DNA from 3 places in the Viridibacillus sp. d25.2 genome. Region 2 is predicted to be linked to each of the others. Evidence: riboswitches for the same ligand, from Rfam matches in the RefSeq annotation. Region 2 holds a riboswitch; each other region holds the start of a gene.

Region 1 (4,893 bases), 1.2 Mb from region 2:
AATAACAAAAGACATTCAGGTTGTGAGCATTCTGAATGCCTTTTGTCGACTACTGCAGACCACCCAGAGAGTGGTCTTTCCTAATTTAATTCAGTTGTATTAAGCGATAGGACCGCCGTTTTTCATGATATCTTCTGATACAACACCGAATTTTTTGAAGTTTTCTCGGAACATGTCAGCAAGAGCAGAAGCTTTTTGATCATAAGCTTTTTTATCTTCCCAAGCGTTACGTGGATTTAATACTTCAGTTGGAACACCTTCAATAGCTACAGGTATTTCTAGGCCAAAGATAGCGTCTTTTTCAGTGAAGACGTTATTTAATTTGCCATCGATTGCGGCACGAACCATTGAACGAGTATAAGAAAGTTTCATACGGTTACCAACGCCATATTCTCCACCAGTCCAACCAGTGTTTACTAAGAATACATTTACTTGGTGTTCATCGATTTTGTTACCTAACATTTCAGCATAAACTGTTGCTGGAAGTGGTAGGAATGGAGAACCGAAGCATGTTGAGAATACTGGTTCAGGTGAAGTAACACCGCGTTCAGTACCTGCCAATTTAGATGTGAAACCACTTAAGAAGTGATACATTGCTTGCTCTTTTGTTAATTTACTGATTGGAGGCAATACGCCAAATGCATCTGCAGTTAAGAAGATGATTGTTTTTGTATGACCTGCAACAGATGGATCAACAATGTTTTCGATATTTTGAATTGGGTAAGCAACACGAGTATTTTCTGTTAGTGAACCATCGTCGTAGTCAGGAATACGTGTTTCTTCATCAACTACTACGTTTTCTAACACAGTACCAAAACTGATAGCATTGTAAATCTCAGGTTCTTTCTCTTTAGAAAGGTTGATAGTTTTTGCATAGCATCCACCTTCGATATTGAATACACCGTTGTCAGACCAACCATGCTCATCATCACCGATTAATTTACGATCTGCATCTGCAGATAAAGTCGTTTTACCTGTTCCAGATAAACCGAAGAATAGTGCTACATCGCCTGCTTCACCAACGTTTGCTGAACAGTGCATTGAAAGAATACCTTGTTGTGGTAATAAGTAGTTCATTATACTGAAAATCGATTTTTTCATCTCACCAGCGTATTCAGTTCCACCAATTAGGATGATGCGTTTTTCAAGAGAAACGATAATGAAAGTTTCAGAATCAGTTCCATCTACTGCTGGGTCCGCTTTGAAAGTTGGAGCAGAAACGATTGTGAAGTCAGCTTCATGTGTTTCTAGCTCTGCTTCAGTAGGACGAATGAATAATTGATGTGCAAATAGGTTATGCCAAGCGTATTCATTTACTACTCGAATAGCTAAACGAGATGATGTATCTGCACCTGCAAAACCGTTAAATACAAATAATTCTTCTTTTTCTTTCAAGTAGTTAACTACTTTAGTGTACAATGAATCGAAGATGTCTGATGAGATTGGTCTATTTACTTTACCCCAATCAATTTTGTCTTTCGAACTTTCTTCTTCGACCATATATTTATCTTTAGGAGAACGACCTGTATATTTTCCTGTGACTGCTCTTACAGCACCATCAACAGTTAGGATAGCTTCACCGCGTGAAGTAGCTTTTTCTGTTAATTGTGGTACTGAAAGTTGTTCCAGAATATTTTCACCTTTCAATAATTCCTTCAGTTCATTCGTAATTTCTACTGAATTCATCGTTTTACGTACCATCCTTTTTATATTATTTCTCTTGTTAGAGGGGATTTATATTTCATTTTCGAAATTAGTATAACACATTTAGTTAAATAATCTATACTAATTGCAATATAATTTTTATGAAAATTGTACTTTTTTTTAAGAAATAAAAAAGGTGTTGACAACTAAGCTATAATGTTCTAATATGTGGTATTGAACGGATACTCTTATCCCGAGCTGGTGGAGGGTCAGGCCCTATGAAACCCGGCAACCTGCATTGTGTTTTTATGTGATGCGCTGGTGCTTAATCTGATGCAAGGATTTGATCCTTGAACGATAAGAGTGAAAGGTGCTTATGAATTATTCCCTTCCACTCATTAGTAATAATGGGTGGAAGGGTTTTTTTATTTAAAATAGACCAATTCCTAAATTTTTGATAAGTATATGTAATTTATGCGGTTCTATTTATATATAGTGGCACTTTCTAGAATCCTCGTGTTAAAAGCAGCAACGGCTTGGCGTTCAATCCTACTGGAAAGAACTAACATGGGTAATGAGTACCGTATCATTTCCGAGGCAATCTCGCAGATAATAGGAGGAAACCAAATGACAAACCGTCGACTGTTTACATCAGAGAGTGTAACAGAAGGACATCCAGATAAAATTTGTGATCAAATTTCGGATGCCATTTTAGATGAAATCGTTTCAAAAGACCCGAATGCACGTGTTGCGTGTGAAACTACAGTAACAACTGGTCTTGTATTAGTAGCAGGAGAGATTACAACATCAACTTATGTTGATATTCCTAAAATCGTTCGTGAAACGGTAATGGAAATCGGCTATACGCGTGGTAAATATGGCTTTGATGGTGAAAACGTTGCTGTTTTAACAGCAATCGGTGAGCAGTCAGCTGATATCGCATTGGGAGTTGACCAAGCTCTTGAAGCACGTGAAGGTTCAATGACTGATGAAGACATTGAAGCAATTGGTGCAGGTGACCAAGGTTTAATGTTTGGATTCGCTTGTAATGAAACACCTGAGTTAATGCCTTTACCTATTAGCTTGGCACATAAATTAGCTCGTCGATTATCAGAAGTTCGTAAAACACAAGAGTTGGCTTATTTACGTCCGGATGGTAAAACTCAAGTGACAATTGAATATGATGAAAATAATCATCCTGTTCGCGTTGACACAATCGTTATTTCAACTCAACATGATCCAGAAGTGACATTAGAGCAAATTAAAGAAGATTTACAAACGCACGTAATTGCTCCGGTTGTTCCTACTGAATTACTTGATGAGAACACAAAATACTTTATCAACCCAACTGGTCGCTTTGTAATTGGTGGACCAAAAGGTGATGCAGGGTTAACAGGACGCAAAATTATCGTAGATACTTACGGTGGATACGCTCGTCATGGTGGCGGTGCATTCTCTGGTAAGGATGCAACTAAGGTTGACCGTTCTGCAGCTTATGCAGCACGTTATGTTGCAAAAAATATTGTAGCAGCTGAACTTGCTGAGCGTTGTGAAGTACAACTTGCTTATGCGATTGGTGTTGCACAACCAGTTTCAATTGCAATCGATACTTTCGGTACTGGTAAAGTGAAAGAAGTAGATTTAGTTGAGTGGGTTCGTGAATTATTTGATTTACGCCCAGCAGGCATTATTAAAATGCTTGATTTACGACGTCCTATCTACAAACAAACAGCTGCTTATGGTCATTTCGGCCGTACAGATTTGAATGTTCCGTGGGAAGCTACAGATAAAGCTGCCGTTTTAAAAGATAAAGCCGGACTGTAATTCATTCTGGAAAATCCCAATAATACTAAATATCCCGAGTTACATATTGATTATTTTAGTAATCAAATGTAGCTTGGGATATTTTTTGTTTTTATATAGAAGAAACTCACAATAAGAAATTAAAAAACCTGAGAAATCGTATGAAAAAAGATACTCAGGCTTCTAGATTTAGCTATTTTTGTAGTGATTTATAATATTGTCCTTTTTCATAATACTCATTCACAATGCGATCCATATCTTTTTTATCTTCTTCAGTTAACTCGCGAATAACCTTTGCAGGGCGTCCAAATGCTAATGTGTTTGGAGGAATTTTCTTACCTTGTGAAACGAGACTGCCAGCACCAATAAATGCACCTTCACCAATTTCAGCACCATCTAGGATAATTGAAGCCATCCCAACAAGAGCGCCTTTTTTTACAGTACAGCTATGTAATGTTACTTGATGCCCAATTGTCACATCGTCTTCTAAGATAAGTGGATATGCAGGACTTTGATGTAAACAACATAAATCTTGGACATTTACTTTGCGCCCTATAATCGTAGGAGAAACATCTCCACGGATAACCGTATTATAAAAAATAGAAGAATCAGGTCCTATAGTAACATCGCCAGTGATAATAACGTTATCGCCGACAAAAACGGATGGGTCAATAGATGGTTTTTTGTCTCTGAATGGATAAATCATCGAAAAACGCCTCATTTCAAGTTATTATGTATTATTATCGTAACAAAAGGAAGCAATGAATGGAACAGTAATAGCCAGAATACGTTAAAATATATACATAGGAATTTATGAGGTGAGATAGTAATGTGGAAATGGGAAACTGACGGCCAAGCAAGAGCTGTCGCTGTAATTATACACAGTGCATACGAACATCATCGTCGATATGCATGGCTAATTGAAAACTTAAGAACATCTGGTATCCATGTTATTTCAGGAGATTTACCTGGACATGGCGAGGATAGTAGACATAAAAGTATGCATAGTGAAGAGTTTAAAAGTTACGAAACATTTGTTAAACAACTAATGCAAGCGGCTTTAACGTATAACTTACCTGTATTTGTAGTAGGACATGGTTTAGGCGCTATTTTAGGAATCCATGTTGTTGAAAAATTCAAGTATGAATGTACAGGGATTATATTAACATCACCATGGATGCATTTAAAACACCAACCATCAAAATTATCAAATGCATTAACAGGTTTAAGTAAACTAACTGGCAATCTAAAAATCAATCATGAAATTAATATAAAGCACTTAACAAGAAGTTATGAATTTTATAAAGAGGAAAAAGACGATATTTATTATAATGATGTTATTACTGTCAATTGGTATCGCGAACTTCATGGTTTCATGAAGGGAATATCACAACAAACAGTATTCCCGAATATTCCTATTTTATTAATGAATGGTGGCAACGATAA
Region 2 (4,893 bases):
GAGTGTGCAGCTTCTAATTGACCTTTGTTGACCGTACTAAGTGCAGAACGGAAAACCTCGATTAAAATAGCAGTAGTACTAAATGAAAAAACGATAAAAGCGTACCAAATTGGATGGATTTTATAAACATCAATAGCAATATCATATTTTTTAAATAGTGCTGTTAAAATCAATGGAACACTACTATAAACGATGAATATTTGAATGATAATAGGTGTTCCTCGCACAAAGGATACATAGATCTGAGCAAGACGTTGTATGAAAGGTATTCGATAAATTCGTGTTAAAGCGAGTGAAAATGCTAGTGGTATAGCAATCAGTAAAGAAACAATAGTCACAAGTAGCGCAACAGGTACGCCAGACAATGCGACGAAAAATGTATCAATCAAAAATTTATAATTTAATCCTTCAGACATGTGCGTACCTCCTTATGTTGTTTCTAATGTTTTTTTACCTTTACTAAAGAATTTTTCAAGTATCGAGAAGACTTTCTCGATGATTAATGACAATACCCAATAGATGATTGCTAAAGCGATAAAAATTTCTAGAGCATGTGCATTTATATTGCTGGCGATAATGAGATTGGCTTTTCCAACGACATCGATTAGCCCAATTGTATACGCAAGTGCACCTTCTTGTAGTAAGGCGATCATTCCGTTACCGAGATTTGGTAGTGCTACAACCAAAGCTTGTGGAAAAATAATACGACGATACGCTTGAAAAGGTGTTAGACCGACACTGACGGCAGCCTCATATTGTCCATTATCAATTGATCCATAAGATGAACGAATTACTTCGGATATAATTGCTGCAAATTGTAGTGTGAAAGTTACAATAACGAATATTGCTGTATCAATATCATGCAGATTAATGCCGAAATTTTCAGCTAGGGCAGGTACACCATAGTAAACGAGAAATAGTAACACAATTGAAGGTGTACAACGCATAATAGTTGTATAACCGTTTGCAAGTTTTTGAGCAATTTTACTATTGCTCAGCTTGGCTATCGCAAGCAATAAACCAAAAAAAGAACCTAGTAAAATGGACAGACCTGCTATCATAAATGTTACCTTTAGAAAAGGGAGTAAAATAGGGAGTGACTCCCAAATATAAGATGAATCAAAATATTTTTCCATATGCTCACCATTTTCGTTTTGTATTGGAAAGGCTGTTGAGTTTAATGACTCAACAGCCTAAGGAAGTTACGTATGCATAAGCAATTAACGTTCCGCTTGCTCAAGTACTTCAAATAAATCGCGATTGTAGAATTTTTTGCTCAGTTCATTTGTTTTTTGTTTTTCTTTAATTTGTTTTATAGCTTTGTCATATGCGTCTGCAAATTTCTGTTCTTTTTTATTGTACAGTGGCCATGTTTTAATAACAGCAAATTCGTTATACACAATATCATCTGCTAATTTGTGATAAGCACCGTCTTTTGCAGAAACTTGTTGATCGAACATACCTTCAATCATTACACCGCCGTCTACTCGGCCTTCATTGACCCATTGAACAATATCAATAGAGAAAGCATCTCCAGCTTTTAGTTTCACTTTGTTACCTGGATTTTTTTGATTGTATTCATCAATGACTGTATATTGAGCATTATTTGCAGCAATTGGTGCTAGAGAGAATCCTGCTGATGCAAAGTCTTTTAGCGATTTAATATTTTCATCCTCTTTACGTAAGACTAACCCCGCACTACTTAAGCCAAGGAACTCTTTAGGATAGATGAATTTTTCTGTACGCTCTTCTGTGAAAAAGGCATTTTTGACCCCGACTTGGTATTTTCCTTGTTCGACACCAATTAATAAGTCGTCACTAGTTGTGCCTACATATTCAAATTTATAATCTGGTAATAATTCATCCACTAGTTTCATTACTTCTACATCGTATCCAGTTGGATTACCTTGGTCGTCAATATATGAGATGGGCTTACTAGCTTGGTCAAAGGCAACTTTCACCGTACGTACTTTTGATGAATCTTCCTTACCTTTGGAATCAGATGCCTCACTTGTTGAGCAACCGGCTAAAATTGCTATTGACGTAATACCGACTGCTGCAAATTTTAATAATTTTTTACTGATCATATCTTAAATCTCCTTTTTAATTTTATTTTTAATTATTAATAGACAATCGAATTCTATTGTTTCTGTTCTGCAATAGCTGTTAATGCCAATTTTGTAATGGTCATATCATCCATTGGAGGATTGTGTAGACCAGCACGTACATTGCGGTAATATCGTTGCAATGGATTAGAGTTTTGTAAACTTTTTGCACCTACTACGCGCATTGCTTTGTCGACGATATCAATAGCTGTATTAGTCACTGTATGTTTGGCAACAGCAATTTCATTTGTCAATGAATCTCTTCGCTGTGGGTCATCATAAGCTTCAGCTGTACCGTATAGGACAAATCTAGATTGCTGTAACTTTAGCTCAATTTCACCTAATAAATGCTGTACATTAGGTAATGAACTTATAGGTGCATTTAAGCTATTTGGTTGATGGTGATTTGCGAAGTGAACTGCATAATCACGGGCTGCTTGTGCTATGCCCAAATAAGTTGCAGGAATATGCAATAACCAGCCATTGATTTTACCACCGCTCGGATGGTTTGGTAATTCGACTAAATCCGAGTCACTTACTTTAACATCTTGTAAGATTAGGTCATGACTAGAAGTGCCACGCATCGACATTACATCCCATGTTTCTTCAATAGATAGTCCAGCGGTATCTTTGTGAATTAAGAAGAACCCAACTTGTTGTTTATCCTCAATCCAAGCAGAAGTTAAAAAATAATCTAAAACAGGGGAAGCCGTAGTGAAAATTTTGCGTCCATTTATAAGCCATCCATTGTCAGATCGTACTGCATTTGTTCCAGGACGTCCGCCACGAGTGGGGCTTCCAGTGCGCGCTTCACTTACAGAACGATTCACAATAGCACCGTTTTGTACTTCATTTGCAAAGAAATTAAGCCTGTCAGCTGTCCATAATTTCTGCTCATACAATTCACCTACAACACCTAGAGTCCAGCCCATTGAAAGTGAAGTGTTTTCATCGTAGCTAGCAAGTGTTTCTTGCAAAAGAACCATATCGTAAACTGAAAATCCTTCGCCACCAAATTCTTTTGGTAAAGTAATTGCGGGGTAACCAATTTCACGAAGTTGGCTAAAGCTCTCTTTTGGAAAAATAGATAATTCATCTACAGTCGCAGCACTTTTTGCGATTTGAACTTTTAGTAACGCTAATTTATCTAACCATTGACGTTGTAGCTCTGTTTTTATAAATATCTCTTTCATAATAAATCACCCTCAAATCCTCTAAGTTTATAATTCTTATAGAATTACTATGTATTGGAGCTGTAAAAAATCTCCCATTTATAAAAGAGGGAGCTTTAATGTTGTATATGCACCCTTATCTGCCAAGATTTCTCTTGCTGGAAGTAGCACCAATCTGTTAGACAGTGGTTGCTGAAGCTTCATCGGACCAGTCCCTTAGCTTCTCGTGATAAGTAATATTTTATTGTTTCAATTATTTTACTTTTTATAAAAGTGAAAGTCAATATGAAAAACAAAGTATTTTTGTAGGGATTAAGAATCGTAGTAAATGAGCCTAAGATTAATTAAAAATGATATAGGACTCTAGTTAAATGTTGTAATGATTATACATTTTAGTGAATATTTTTTAAATTATTCTACTTTTTAGGTTTACCACTTATCAAAAGAGGGTAAATAATCTTTGGTTATTAAATTTGAGGGGGGATACTTATGCTAAAGATAGAGAATTTATCGAAAGTGTATAGGGGTGGAAAGAAAGCCGTTGACGATATGAATATTGAAATTGAACGCGGTGAATTTGTCGCCTTTATCGGTACGAGTGGCAGTGGGAAAACGACTGCCATGCGTATGATTAATAGAATGATAGAACCGACCAAAGGTACCATCTATTTGGAAGGGGAAGATTTATCGAAAAAGAATCCAGTAGCATTACGTAGGAGTATTGGATATGTTATTCAACAAATTGGTCTCATGCCACATATGACCATTAGTGAAAATATTACACTTGTACCTAAATTGTTAAAATGGTCAAAAGAAAAGAAAAATCAAACAGCAGAACGCCTCATAGAACTCGTTAATTTACCCCAAAGCTATCTTGATTTATATCCCGCGCAATTATCTGGTGGTCAACAACAGCGTATCGGGGTGCTCCGAGCATTAGCCGCAGACCAAGACATTATTCTAATGGACGAACCATTCGGCGCACTAGATCCTATTACGCGTGACACGTTACAAGACTTGATGAAAGATTTACAGCAACGTCTTGGTAAAACTGTTATTTTCGTCACGCATGATATGGATGAAGCAATTAAGTTGGCAGATCGAATTTGTATTATGCATAGTGGCCAAGTTATCCAATTTGATACTCCTGACAATATCCTATCTAACCCAGCTAATGAATTTGTGCGTGAATTTATTGGCTCTCATCGTTTAATGCAAGAAAAACCAAGTGCGAAAATTGTTGATGATGTAATGATCAAACCAATTTCTATTACATTAGAGAAAAGTATTAATGATGCTTTTCGTTTAATGGTGACAAAACGCGTTGACACATTGTTTGTCGTTGATGGACAAAATCATCTAAAAGGCTATATCGATGTTGAAGGCTTAACCACAGCACGACATACTACTTCTAGCATTTCTGAAGCAGTAGAAAAAGACGTTTTTTATGTGCGGAATGGTACAAAATTACAAGATTCAGTGCGTCGTATTTTAAAACGAAACTTAAAACATATTCCCGTTGTAGATGAAGAACACCATTTAATCGGTCTTGTTACACGTGCCAATATTGTGGACATGGTATATGACACTATTTGGGGTGATGAAGAAATAGAAGA
Region 3 (4,893 bases), 210 kb from region 2:
AATGCTTCAATCAGCTTGGCGTTACCAACTGCAAAGCCAACGCGCCATCCAGCCATATTATATGTTTTTGATAAAGTATATAGCTCAACGCCAACGTCTTTAGCTCCGTCAGCTTGTAAAAAACTCACTGGTTTGTCACCATCAAAGCCAATTGCCCCATATGCAAAGTCATGCATTACGGCAATATCGTTATCTTTCGCAAAATGCACGGTTTTATCAAAAAATGATAAATTCGCAACAGCGCCAGTTGGGTTGTTTGGATAATTTAAATACATTAATTTTGCACGATCTTTTACTTCATCTGACACAGTTGTGTAATCAGGTAGAAAGTTGTTTTCAGCTAGTAGCGGCAGTGTATCGAACTTGACATCAGCCAGTGCCACGCCTGACCAATAGTCTGGATAACCAGGGTCTGGCAGTAGCATTGAATCGCCAGGGTTCATAATAGCTAAAGGTAATTCGACTACGCCAATTTTCGTGCCAAAAAGTATAGCTACTTCTGTATTCGCATCAATTTCAACACCGTATTCTCGCGCATAAAATGCAGCAATTGCTTCCTTAAATTCAGGTAAGCCACGGAATGGTGAGTATTTATGCGCTTGTGGATTAGTAACAGCATCTTGCATAGCTTTTATAATATGTGGAGGTGTTGGTTGGTCGGGATTACCTTGTCCTAAATTGATGACATCTCTACCTTCCGCCACTGCGGCACCCACCTTTTGTACTAATGTTGCGAAAAACTGCTTCGGCAATTGCTGTAATTTCGTTGAAAATTCCATCTTTGAGCTAACCCCCTTGAATTATTTTGTTCGAAAATTTGTTATCTAGAAAAACTTTTCCTAAATACTCTATACACAATAACTATTTTGTGGATAAAATAGACGTATGTATAAAATAGTCGCAATAATAAGAGAAATATTATAGCCTTTTAAAGAAAATGTCTACAGGTGGTGGAGTTATGAAAATTGCATGTATACAGTTAAATGTTGCCTTCGGGGACATTGAAAAAAATTTTTCTAACGTTGAAAAATTTATAAGAGAGGCTGCCGATAAGGGAGCAGAAATTGCAATTCTTCCTGAAATGTGGAATTCTAGCTATGCTTTAAAGAAATTAGACGAGCTAGCAGATTCAAACGGGGAACGTACGAAGGATTTTTTACAAAAGCTTTCGAAAGAACTGCAAATTCATATAGTTGGTGGCTCAGTATCAACAAAAAAAGATGGTGAATTCTATAACACGATGTACGTCTATAACAATAAAGGAGAGCTTGTTAGCGAATATGACAAAGCACATCTTTTCCGTTTAATGGACGAGCATTTGTATTTATCCGCTGGTGATAAGCAAAATAACTTTGAGTTGGGTGATATTCCAGCCGCTGGTGTTATTTGCTACGATATTCGTTTCCCAGAGTGGTTACGTCTACACGCGTTAAACGGAGCTAAAGTAATTTTTGTTTCTGCACAATGGCCAACACCGCGTATCGATCATTGGAAAACCTTATTACAAGCACGTGCAATTGAAAGCCAATGTTTTGTTATTGCAGTAAATCGAATTAGCCATAAAAAACAGAATTTCAACGGTCAGTCAATGGTTATTGAACCTTGGGGTGAAGTATTATGGACTGGTGGAGAAGATGAAGAAATGGCGATTATCGATGTTGATTTCTCTATAGTTGACGAAATTCGCCAACGAATCCCAGTGTATGATGATCGACGACCTGAATTATATAAAGATATTTCGAAATAATACAAAATTTCTAAAAAGTGTTTGACAACTAGAATATTACACAGTAATATTTAGTTCATAACTTACAAACGAATATTGAACTTTATCTAGAGAGACCGAGGGATAGGCCCTATGACGTCCGGCAACCCCCTGAAAAGGGAAGGTGCCAATTCCTACAGAATGAGTACATTCTGGAAGATAAATCGCCAATTTACATTTACGATACTTCTTTCAGAAAATTGAAAGAAGTATTTTTTAATAGAGTAAATACCAAGTAATTCTATAGAAGTTACATAATATAAACAGATTTGAGGGATGCAGTATGCTCGATATTCAGAATCTTATGAAAGTATATAAAACAAAAAAAGGTAAAGTAACGGGCGTGGAGAACGTATCACTGAAAATCAACAAAGGTGAAGTCTTCGGTATCGTAGGCTACTCTGGAGCAGGGAAAAGCTCACTTCTACGTTGTATCAATTTATTAGAGCGACCAACGAGTGGCAGTATCGTTGTAAATGGTCAAGACTTAACGAAGCTAAAAGGTGAGCAACTTCGAAAAGCTCGTTTGAAAATTGGTATGATTTTTCAACATTTTTACTTAATCAGTCAAAAAACTGTCGGGGAGAACATCGAATTTTCTTTAAAAGCAGCAGCTACACCGCCGGCACATATTAAAGCTCGTGTAAAAGAATTGCTAGAAATGGTTGGTTTAGCTGAGAAAATCGATGTCTATCCAGCACAATTAAGTGGCGGTCAAAAGCAACGTGTCGGTATCGCTCGAGCACTTGCAAATAACCCATCTATACTACTTTGTGATGAAGCAACTTCAGCACTTGATCCAAAAACGACAGTTTCCATTTTACGATTACTGAAGAAAATCAACCGTGAGCTTGATATTACAATCGTCTTGATTACTCATGAAATGGATGTTGTTAAAGAAATTTGTGATCGCATGGTTGTTATGCAAGATGGGAAAGTCATTGAAGAGGGTGCTGTCTATGACATTTTTGCAAATCCAGTTGAGCCTTTAACCCAAGAGTTTATCAGTAGTGTTGTATCATTTGAACTTCCGCCAACAATTCTTAATGGTGTCAAAGGGAAGATGGTTAAAGTGCTATTCAAAGGGGATGTCGCTGGTGAGGGAGTCATCTCAGATATGATTCAAAACTTCGATGTACACGGGAATTTCCTGCACGGTACTATTGAGTATATTCAAGAAAAACCGCTTGGCATTTTCCTAATGGAGCTACAAGGTCATCCGGATAATGTGAAGAGAGCCATTTCTTATTTGGAAGGGCGCGGTGCGCTTGTGGAGGTGATTAACGATGTTATTTGATTTCGAACATTTCCTTAGCATGCTTCCAGATATATGGAAAGCATTTGGTGAAACATTACTCATGGTTGGTATTTCACTTAGCATTTCGCTAATCATCGGGTTACCATTAGGTATTATTTTATTTGTTACAAGCAAAGGTTTATCTTTACGAAACCGTTTTTTAAATGGCATTCTAGGATTTATCGTCAATCTTGTTCGTTCCATTCCTTATATCATTCTATTAGTAGCGTTGTTCCCACTAACCAAAATATTAGTTGGGGATACTATTGGGCCAGTAGCTGCGAGTGTTTCATTATCTGTAGCAGCAATCCCATTTTTCGCGAGACTTGTTGAAACGTCTATGCGTGAAATTGATAAAGGTGTCATCGAAGCATCAATTGCAGTCGGTGCAACACCGTGGATGATTGTAAAAGACGTGTTATTACCTGAAGCGAAATCAGGTATTATTCAAGGCATTACAATGACGGTTATTAGTTTAGTCGCATACTCTGCGATGGCCGGTATTATCGGCGGTGGTGGGATTGGTGACTTAGCAATTCGCTTTGGTTATTACCGCTATGACAACACAATCATGATTGCGACAGTTGTCATTTTAATAGTTATCGTCCAAATTATCCAACTTGCAGGCGATGCCATTTCAAAAGCAATCGATAAACGATAAAGGGGAGATTTCAAAATGAAAAAGTTTTTACTAGCAGCGTTATTATTCGTATTAGCAACAGCTTTAGTTGCATGTGGTAACAAGGATGAAAGTAAAGAAAAAGATTCAAAAGAGATTAAAATTGGCGCAACTGCAGGTCCTTATAGCGACATGTTGAACAAAGTTATCATCCCGCAATTAGAGAAAAAAGGCTATAAAGTAAAACCTGTTGAATTCAGTGACTATGTACAACCAAATAAAGCATTAGATTCCGGTGACATTGATGCAAACCTTTTCCAACACTCAATTTATCTTGAAAACTTTAATGAACAAAACAATATGAAACTAGTTGGCCTAATAAACGTGCCAACTGCACCGATGGGCTTCTTTGCAAAAGATTTTAAATCAATTGATGATATTAAAGACGGCGCAAAAGTAGCAATTGCTAACGATCCATCCAATGCAGCACGTACATTACTATCATTACAAGAACAAGGACTTATCAAAATTGATCCTAATATTGAAGAACTAAAAGCATCTGAAAAAGATGTTGTGGAAAATCCTAAAAACTTAGTATTCCAACCAATCGAAGCAGCAGGGCTACCACGCGCAATCGAAAGTGCTGACCTTGTTGGTGTCCCGGGAAACTTTGCGCTTGCAGCAGGACTTGACCTACAAGATGCACTATTCTTAGAAAACATGCCTGATAAATTCCGTAACGTTATCGCAGTTAAAGAAGAAAACAAAGACTCACAACTAGCTAAAGACATCTTAGAAATCGTTAAATCAGAAGAATTTGAAAAAAATATCGACAAAGAATTCAAAGGCTTCGGAAAACCTGACTGGATGAAATAACCCCGAGAGTCTAGCGAATCTAATTTAGCCTTACACCTCCCTTCCAAGATACTGGGAATTACAGGACTTTAAATCAGCTTTTGATCCATTAAAAGGACTGAGTAAAAATTACCACTTCTAAAAAAGAACATTTGTGCGTATAATATATACAAACAAATGTTCTTTTTTCGTTGTGGAGGGAGAGTGAAAACAATGAAAGATCAGTTAATAAAAGCGATGCAACACAATCAGTTAGTAAATATGATGTACACTTCAAAGTCTGGAGTCATCACGAAAAGGTTTATCAAAATAATTAAGATAGCCAATAGCGTACTTTTGTTCTCGATAATATTCTTG

The links. Region 2 has a riboswitch for S-adenosylmethionine ahead of ACZLO7_RS21435 (acyl-CoA dehydrogenase family protein). Riboswitches for the same ligand answer to the same signal wherever they lie in the genome.
Region 1: it holds a riboswitch for S-adenosylmethionine, as region 2 does, so the genes downstream of both, metK (methionine adenosyltransferase) here and ACZLO7_RS21435 (acyl-CoA dehydrogenase family protein) in region 2, are expected to answer to the same signal.
Region 3: it holds a riboswitch for S-adenosylmethionine, as region 2 does, so the genes downstream of both, ACZLO7_RS20525 (methionine ABC transporter ATP-binding protein) here and ACZLO7_RS21435 (acyl-CoA dehydrogenase family protein) in region 2, are expected to answer to the same signal.

Annotation. Positions count from the first base shown of each region.
Region 1 is NZ_CM196652.1:1,117,115-1,122,007, forward strand. It holds gene pckA (phosphoenolpyruvate carboxykinase (ATP)) at 100-1,686, opposite strand; SAM riboswitch class I at 1,890-2,008, shown strand; gene metK (methionine adenosyltransferase) at 2,272-3,468, shown strand; gene ACZLO7_RS05590 (gamma carbonic anhydrase) at 3,641-4,153, opposite strand; gene ACZLO7_RS05595 (alpha/beta hydrolase) at 4,277-4,893, shown strand, end outside.
Region 2 is NZ_CM196652.1:4,392,092-4,396,984, reverse strand. It holds gene ACZLO7_RS21450 (amino acid ABC transporter permease) at 1-416, opposite strand, end outside; gene ACZLO7_RS21445 (amino acid ABC transporter permease) at 429-1,136, opposite strand; gene ACZLO7_RS21440 (transporter substrate-binding domain-containing protein) at 1,221-2,087, opposite strand; gene ACZLO7_RS21435 (acyl-CoA dehydrogenase family protein) at 2,141-3,298, opposite strand; SAM riboswitch class I at 3,411-3,513, opposite strand; gene ACZLO7_RS21430 (betaine/proline/choline family ABC transporter ATP-binding protein) at 3,767-4,893, shown strand, end outside.
Region 3 is NZ_CM196652.1:4,186,245-4,191,137, reverse strand. It holds gene ACZLO7_RS20535 (pyridoxal phosphate-dependent aminotransferase) at 1-779, opposite strand, end outside; gene ACZLO7_RS20530 (carbon-nitrogen family hydrolase) at 959-1,747, shown strand; SAM riboswitch class I at 1,827-1,931, shown strand; gene ACZLO7_RS20525 (methionine ABC transporter ATP-binding protein) at 2,049-3,062, shown strand; gene ACZLO7_RS20520 (methionine ABC transporter permease) at 3,052-3,723, shown strand; gene ACZLO7_RS20515 (MetQ/NlpA family ABC transporter substrate-binding protein) at 3,739-4,557, shown strand.